Regions from separate parts of the Thauera sp. WB-2 genome, predicted to be linked through region 2. Evidence: predicted binding sites of a transcription regulator. Region 2 holds the regulator's gene; each other region holds the start of a gene.
What was found. The regulator FNR, encoded in region 2, switches genes on or off when oxygen is low (the NO sensors DNR and NnrR bind a similar motif). The targets are predictions, from matches to a motif close to TTGANCTAGNTCAA.
Positions count from the first base shown of each region.

Region 1: the regulator FNR is predicted to act here: its motif matches at 1,439-1,452, upstream of LQF09_RS17700 (tetrathionate reductase family octaheme c-type cytochrome).
Region 3: the regulator FNR is predicted to act here: its motif matches at 1,394-1,407, upstream of LQF09_RS09230 (nitrite reductase).

Region 1 covers NZ_CP088935.1:3,876,429-3,878,695, forward strand. Annotated here, with positions in the region: gene LQF09_RS17700 (tetrathionate reductase family octaheme c-type cytochrome) at 1-1,427, opposite strand, end outside; gene LQF09_RS17705 (adenosine deaminase) at 1,544-2,267, opposite strand, start outside.
Region 2 covers NZ_CP088935.1:3,071,025-3,073,291, reverse strand. Annotated here, with positions in the region: gene LQF09_RS14030 (Crp/Fnr family transcriptional regulator) at 1-290, opposite strand, end outside; gene LQF09_RS14025 (SirB2 family protein) at 389-769, shown strand; gene fnr (fumarate/nitrate reduction transcriptional regulator Fnr) at 803-1,543, opposite strand; gene hemN (oxygen-independent coproporphyrinogen III oxidase) at 1,693-2,267, shown strand, end outside.
Region 3 covers NZ_CP088935.1:2,022,759-2,025,025, forward strand. Annotated here, with positions in the region: gene LQF09_RS09230 (nitrite reductase) at 1-1,329, opposite strand, end outside; gene LQF09_RS09235 (phasin family protein) at 1,538-1,978, opposite strand; gene LQF09_RS09240 (response regulator) at 2,121-2,267, opposite strand, start outside.

The DNA of each region.
Region 1 (2,267 bases), 810 kb from region 2:
TGGCACTGGGCGCAGTCGAGCGCCTTGTCCTTGGGCGCGACCATGTGGGTGATCGGCCACAGCATGGAGGTCTCGACGAAGTCGAACTTGCCGCTGTAGGGCTGGCCGGTGGCGTCCGCACCGGCCTGAAGCGCCTTGGGCCAGTCGAAGTTGTACCAGAAGGCGGTGTCGTCCGGCGTCGCGGTGTGCGGCACGAGCAGGGTCAGGTGCTCGGTGTCATAAGGTTGCTTGCCGTGGAAGGTCTTGACCGGCCAGATGCGTGCATCGGACGCCCCGGGGGTGCCATGGAAGGTGTTGATCGCCACCCGGGTAGCAGGGTCGATGCGGGTATCAGGCTGGGTGTAGCTCACCTGGCCGTTGAACCACAGGTAGTCGGGCTGCACGTTCTCGCCGAGCACGAAATCGCCCTTCTTGCTGTCGTAGATGACGTGTCCACTGTCGTCCTTGAGCTGGAAGGGCTTGCCCTCAGGTGTCAGCTTGCCGGCAGTGGACCAGTCCCAGCCCATCTTGGTGGGCACGCCGCCGCGAGCGAACTCGGGGATGTGGCAGGTCTGGCAGGCCAGCGTGCGGGTGTGGTCGTTGAGGCGCTCCGAGTGCTGGAAGTCACCCTTGTGCGGTCGGTCGCCATGGCAGGCCTGGCAGGTCGCGGGATTGCGGTCGGTCTTCTCGCCTCGCATGATCGCGCCGTGCGGGTCGGCGCCGGTCATGCTGATGCGGCTGCCGGCGACGGCATGCTTGTCCGTCTTGTGACAGCTCGCACAGGTGAAGTTGAGCCCGTCCGCCGCCATGTGCACGTCGAGCGCCTTGTCGGGCTTGTTGAGCGAGGAGTCAAGGTCGCCATGCTTGACGCCGTCGCCACCACCGCCGAAGTAATGGCAGGCGCCGCAGGTGCGCCGCGAGGTGGCACCGATGCTCTGTGCCACGCTGGCAAGATCGGTGGCCTCGACGAACTTGCCGGACTTGGGCGGGAACTCGATGCGCTCGTACGGTGGATGACCCGCGAAGCCGGCCAGCTTGCGGTAGGCGCCGGTGTTGTGACAAGCCAGGCAATCGACCTTGTTCTCGGCCGTGAAGTCAAAGGTCTCGTCCTTCCAGCCATAGCCGATATGACAGGACTGGCAGAAGGCCTCGTTCGAACGGTCGCCGATGCAGAAACCGTTGAGCATGGTCTTCTTGCCCAGCTTCTGGCCGGTGTCGGGATTGACGTACTCCCAGGTCCAGTGGCGTGTGGCCATGACCTGCTTTGCGGCTTCGGTGTGACAGGCGAGACAGGCCGCGGTGACCTCCTCACCCGACTTGAAGGGCCCCTGCAACTCCTTGAACTTGCTGTGATCGGCGGTGCCGGTGGACGCGATGGCCAGCGTGGCAAGCAGCAGCAAGCAGAAGCCCGCCAGCAGGCTGGCAGCTCGGTTGGGTCGGACGCTCATGTCAGCACTCCGTGATCCGGGTCATCGAGCCATCAGTCTAACGCGCACCCCTATTTCAGTTTTTGATAATTATCTAACAAAGCAAAAACCCCAGGAACTGAAGAGCCGATACGCTTTCAAGCCGGCATTGCGTCCAGCCGCAGCAGCCAGGGCGTACGCAAGGACTCCGGCACGAAGCTCGCTTCCAGGCTGTTGCGGGCGATGCGCTTGAGCTGCGTGCGGCTCAGGCCCAGCGCACGCGCGGTGTCGATGAAGTTGCGCGCGATGTAGCCGCCGAAATAGGCCGGGTCGTCGGAGTTGATCGTCACCTTCAAGCCGGCCTCAAGAAGCCGCTTCAGGTTGTGCTGCGCGAGATCGGGAAACACGCACAGCTTGACGTTCGACAGCGGGCATACCGTCAGCGCAACCTGCTCGCGCGCCAGGCGTTCGACCAGCGCGGGGTCTTCGGCGCAACGCACGCCATGGTCGATGCGCTCGACCTTCAGCACGTCGAGCGCGTCCGCGATGTAGGCCGGCGGTCCCTCCTCACCCGCGTGCGCCACAATGTGCAGGCCCAACTCACGGCAGCGTGCGAACAGGCGCGCGAACTTGGCCGGAGGGTGTCCGCGCTCTGACGAATCGAGGCCGACGCCGTGGATGCGGGCGAGCTGCGGCAAGGCCTGCTCGAGGGTTGCGAAGCCCTCGTCCTCGCTCAGATGACGCAGGAAGCAGAGGATGAGCCGCGAACTGATCCCCCAGCGCACCTGGGCCTCGGCGCAGGCACGCTCCAGGCCATCCACGACGGTGGCAAAGGCGACACCGCGTGCGGTATGGGTCTGCGGGTCGAAGAACAGTTCGGCA
Region 2 (2,267 bases):
TAGGGGTGGTTCATGAACATCACCGCCTCGCCGAAGCTCTGCATCGCACCCACGATCTCGACCACCTTCTCGGTGCCCTGTGGCGACGAGAAGGCCAGCTTGATCTGGCCCGATACGACGAAATAGAAGCCGTGGGGCTGGTCGCCGCGCTGGAACAGCACTTCGCCCCTGCCGACATGCCGATCGCGGGTGTAGCGCGACACACGCTGGATATCCGACTCCGACAACTCACTGAACAGCGGGATGCGATGCAGCAGGGCAGGGATGTCGACATGGGGGTGCTGGGACATTGCTTTGGCTCCGGAACGATTCGTAATCTTACCCGAGACGGGCGACAATACCTGTCGCCCCGAGACCGGCAGCTTGCCAGCCCTTGCAAGGAGAAAGGATGTACTACGCGATCAAACACCTTCACGTCGTCTGCGTCGTGCTCAGCGCAGCGGGTTTCCTGCTGCGCGGCATGTGGATGCTGACGGGCAATCCGATGCTCTCGCACCGGCTCACCCGTGTGTTGCCGCACATCATCGACAGCCTGCTGCTGCTGTCAGCGATCACGCTGGCGGTCATGATCGCGCAGTACCCGTTTGCCGCCGACTGGGTGACCGCCAAGGTCGGTGGCCTGGTTGCATACGTGCTGCTTGGCACGCTTGCACTCAAGCGCGGCCCGACCAAGCCGGTGCGTGCGGGCGCCTTTGCGGCCGCCCTGTTCGTGTACGTATGGATCGTGTCGGTCGCCTTCACCAAGAATCCCGCAGGCTTCCTTGCCTGAACAATGGCGGCCGTCGAGGCGGAGCGGCCAGCGTCAGCGCGCGCCGTGCTGGTGCTGGATCAGGCGCTTGAGCCCGGTGGGATCGAGCAACTGCACGTGCTTCTGTTGTACCGAGATCAGCCCTTCGTCCTGGAAGCGGGAGAAAGCGCGAGACACCGTCTCGAGCTTGAGCCCCAGGTAGGAACCGATCTCCTCGCGCGTCATGCGCAGGTGGAATTCCTGCGCCGAGAAGCCGCGCGCATTGAAGCGCTGCGACATGTTGAGAAGGAACGCCGCCAGCCGTTCCTCGGCGCGCATCGAACCGAGGAGCATCATCACGCCGTGGTCGCGCACGATCTCGCGGCTCATCACCTTGTGGAACTGCAGTTGCAGGCCTTCCACTTCGTGTGACATCTGCTCGAGCTTGTCATAGGCGATCACGCAGACCTCGCTGTCCTCGAGGGCGATCGCATTGCAGGTATGCGACTCTGCACTGATGCCGTCGAGGCCGAGAATCTCTCCGGTCATCTGGAAGCCGGTCACCTGATCGCGGCCGTCTTCGAGCAGCACGTCGGTCTTGAACGAACCGGCGCGGATGGCGTAGATCGCCTCGAACGGATCGCCCGCACGATACAGGCTTTGCTGGCGCTTGACCTTGCGCCGCGCGCCAACGAGTTCGTCCAGGCGGTTCAACTCGCTGTCGGACATCCCGAAGGGCAGGCACAACTCGACCAGGTTGCACTGCGAACAGGCAGACTTGAGCCCGTTCACGGTAATTGGCACGCTCGCCCTCATCTGCACGATAATCCTGCTTCCCCGACAAAAGACGCCAGACCTGGCTCAGGAGTGGTTCGATCGGGCAACACATCACGCCCGTTGACCCACGTCAACCAAAAAAACGCGGCGATCTGCCATTGTTTGGCACACACTGCCGCAGCAAGATCATGACAAGCCAGAACCAACTCATCTTCGATCCGCAACTCATCCGCCGATTCGACATCAACGGACCGCGCTACACGTCCTATCCGACAGCGGACCGCTTCGTCGAGGCCTTCAACGCCGATGCGCTCAAGGCCTGGCTCGCAAAAAGGGCGGTCGGCGGCGTCAGCAAACCGCTCTCATTATACTTCCACATCCCCTTCTGTAACACGATCTGCTATTACTGCGCCTGCAACAAGATCATCACCAAGGATCATGGGCGCTCGGCCAAGTATCTGAAATACCTGGCCAAGGAGGTCGCGATGCAGGCGGAATGCCTGGAGGGCAGCCGCCAGGTCACGCAGCTCCACCTCGGTGGGGGAACGCCGACCTTCCTGTCGCATGACGAGATGCGCGAGCTCATGGCCGCGGTGCGCGAACACTTCACGCTCGTTCCCAATGGCGAATACTCGATCGAGGTCGACCCGCGCAAGGTCGACTTCGACACCGTGAAACTGCTCGCCGAGCTTGGGTTCAACCGCATGAGCGTTGGCGTGCAGGACTTCGCCGAAGATGTGCAGGCGGCGGTAAACCGCATCCA
Region 3 (2,267 bases), 1.0 Mb from region 2:
CTTCCAGGCGTTGTCCGGGTGCTTTTCGGGGTCGGTGCCGATCAACGAGATGGTTTCATCGCCGAGGTGGCCGGTCGCCCACACCGGGCCGTACTTGGGATCGAGGAAGTTGGCACCGCGGCCCGGGTGCGGCACCTTGCCCACGTCCACCAGTTTCTCGAGCTTGCCTTCCTTGGTGTCGATGACGGCGATCTTGTCCGAGGCGTTGGCCGCGTCCATGAAGTAGCGATGCGAGGACTCGAAGCCGCCGTCATGGAGGAAGGGCGCGGCCTCGATCATCTTGATGCTCAGGTTCTCGAGGTCGCGATAGTCCACCGAGTACACCATGCCGGTTTCCTTCACATTGACGAAGAACTCCGGGTTGAAGTGCGAGGAGATGATGGCGGCCACGCGCGGTTCGGGGTGGTAGTCCTGGGTGCCGACCACCATGCCGCGGGTCGACACGATCTTGCGCGGTTGCAGGGTGTCGCCGTCCATGATCACGAACTGGGGCGGCCAGTAGGTCCCGGCGATGGCGTACTTGTCCTCCCAGCCCTTGGCCTTGGAGCTCTCGACCGAGCGTGCCTCGAGGCCGACCTTGATCTCGGCGACAGTCTCGGGCTTCTCCATCCACAGGTCGATCAGGTTGATCTTGGCGTCGCGGCCGATCACGAACAGGTAGCGGCCCGACGCCGACATGCGCGAGATATGCACCGCGTATCCGGTCTCGATGATGCTCACGATCTGCTTGCTGTCGCCGTCGATGAGGGCGATCTTGCCGTCATCGCGCAGCGTCACCGAGAACAGGTTCTCGAGCTTGAGGTCGTTCATTTTCTTCGTGGGGCGCTTCTCCACCGGGATCACGACCTTCCACGAGGCTTCCATTTCCTTGAGGCCGAACTCGGGCGGGGCGGGCGGCGTCTGCTGGATGTAGCGTGCCATCAGGTCGACTTCGTCGTCGGTGAGCACGCCCGAAGTGCCCCAGTTGGGCATGCCGCCCGGCGAGCCGTACTTGATGAAGACCTTGAGGTAGTCGAGTCCCTTCTCGAGGGTAAGGTCAGGCGTCAGCGCCTTGCCGGTGGCACCCTTGCGCAGCACGCCGTGGCAGCCGGCGCAGCGTTCGAAGAAGATGCGGCTGGCTTTGTCGAACTCAGGCTCCGACATGCGCGGTGCGAGCGGGTTGATGTCATGGTGCATCGGCACCTCGGCCAAGGGCGAGGCTGCAGCCTGATATTCCTTCATTGCTGCGTCACTATGGCCGGCCGGAGCCTCGGCGAAGGCCGCCTGGCAGGCCAGAGCCAGGGCCGAGATTGCAATGGCGCGAAGATGCTTGGAACTTCCTACGATCATGATGTGCTCACCCCTGTGAAAGTTGCTTCGGTGGCGCACTCTTGCAGGCTGAAAGTTCCCTGCTTTGATCGACATCAATATTTTCGGACCCCTAGTGCTGGCGCGGTTTCTATCGATTTGCGTGCTTGATGATCATCAAGCACGCAAATCGCGGCGACAAAAAAGCCCCGGCAGGCCGGGGCTTGAAGCGGGGCGCTGGTACGCCTGGTCAGGCTGCCTTGCGGGTGCGTGACGCGGTGCTTGTGGCGGGCACGATGACCTCCAGCGGGTTGACCTTGCTCAGCTTGCCGGCCTCCTCGAACATCGACTGCATGGTTCGTTGCAGGTCTGCAAACTGGCGGGAACCCACTTCGACGACCTCGCTTTGCGTCTGCACGCAAAGCTTACTCACGTCACGCAAATAGCTGGTGAGGTGCTCGAAGCCCTTGCTCTGGGTGGCGCCCTGTGTCGCGAGTGCGCTGCGCAGGTCGCCCGATTCGAGCTGTGCGCCACTGTTCGAAGCCAGCTCGCACAAGGTGCGTGCGGTGTCGAGGTTGAGTGCGAGCAGTTTCTCCGCGGCGGAGAGGGTGATCTGTGCGTAGGCCTCGAGGTGTTCGATGCTGGCTTGGGCGTTTGCCGAGAATTTCTCGACGTTGGGTTGGTGGATCATGAAGGCCTCCGGACGGTCGTTGCAGGAAAGTGCTTGTTCTGGCAATGCTATATGAATGCGCGTTGCGCACCCATACCCGCTTCGCGCTGTTCTGCATACCGTGAACCCGGTAGCCATCGGCCAGGGACGGACGCCGGCAAGGTCAGGGCAGGCGAGAGAGCTCGCCTGCGGTGCTTGGGCTGATGCCGTTGGTGATCGCGTAACGTGTGAGTTCGGCGACATTGTGCAGGTCGAGCTTGCGCATGATGTTGCGCCTGTGCACCTCGACGGTGGACGGGGCGACATGCAG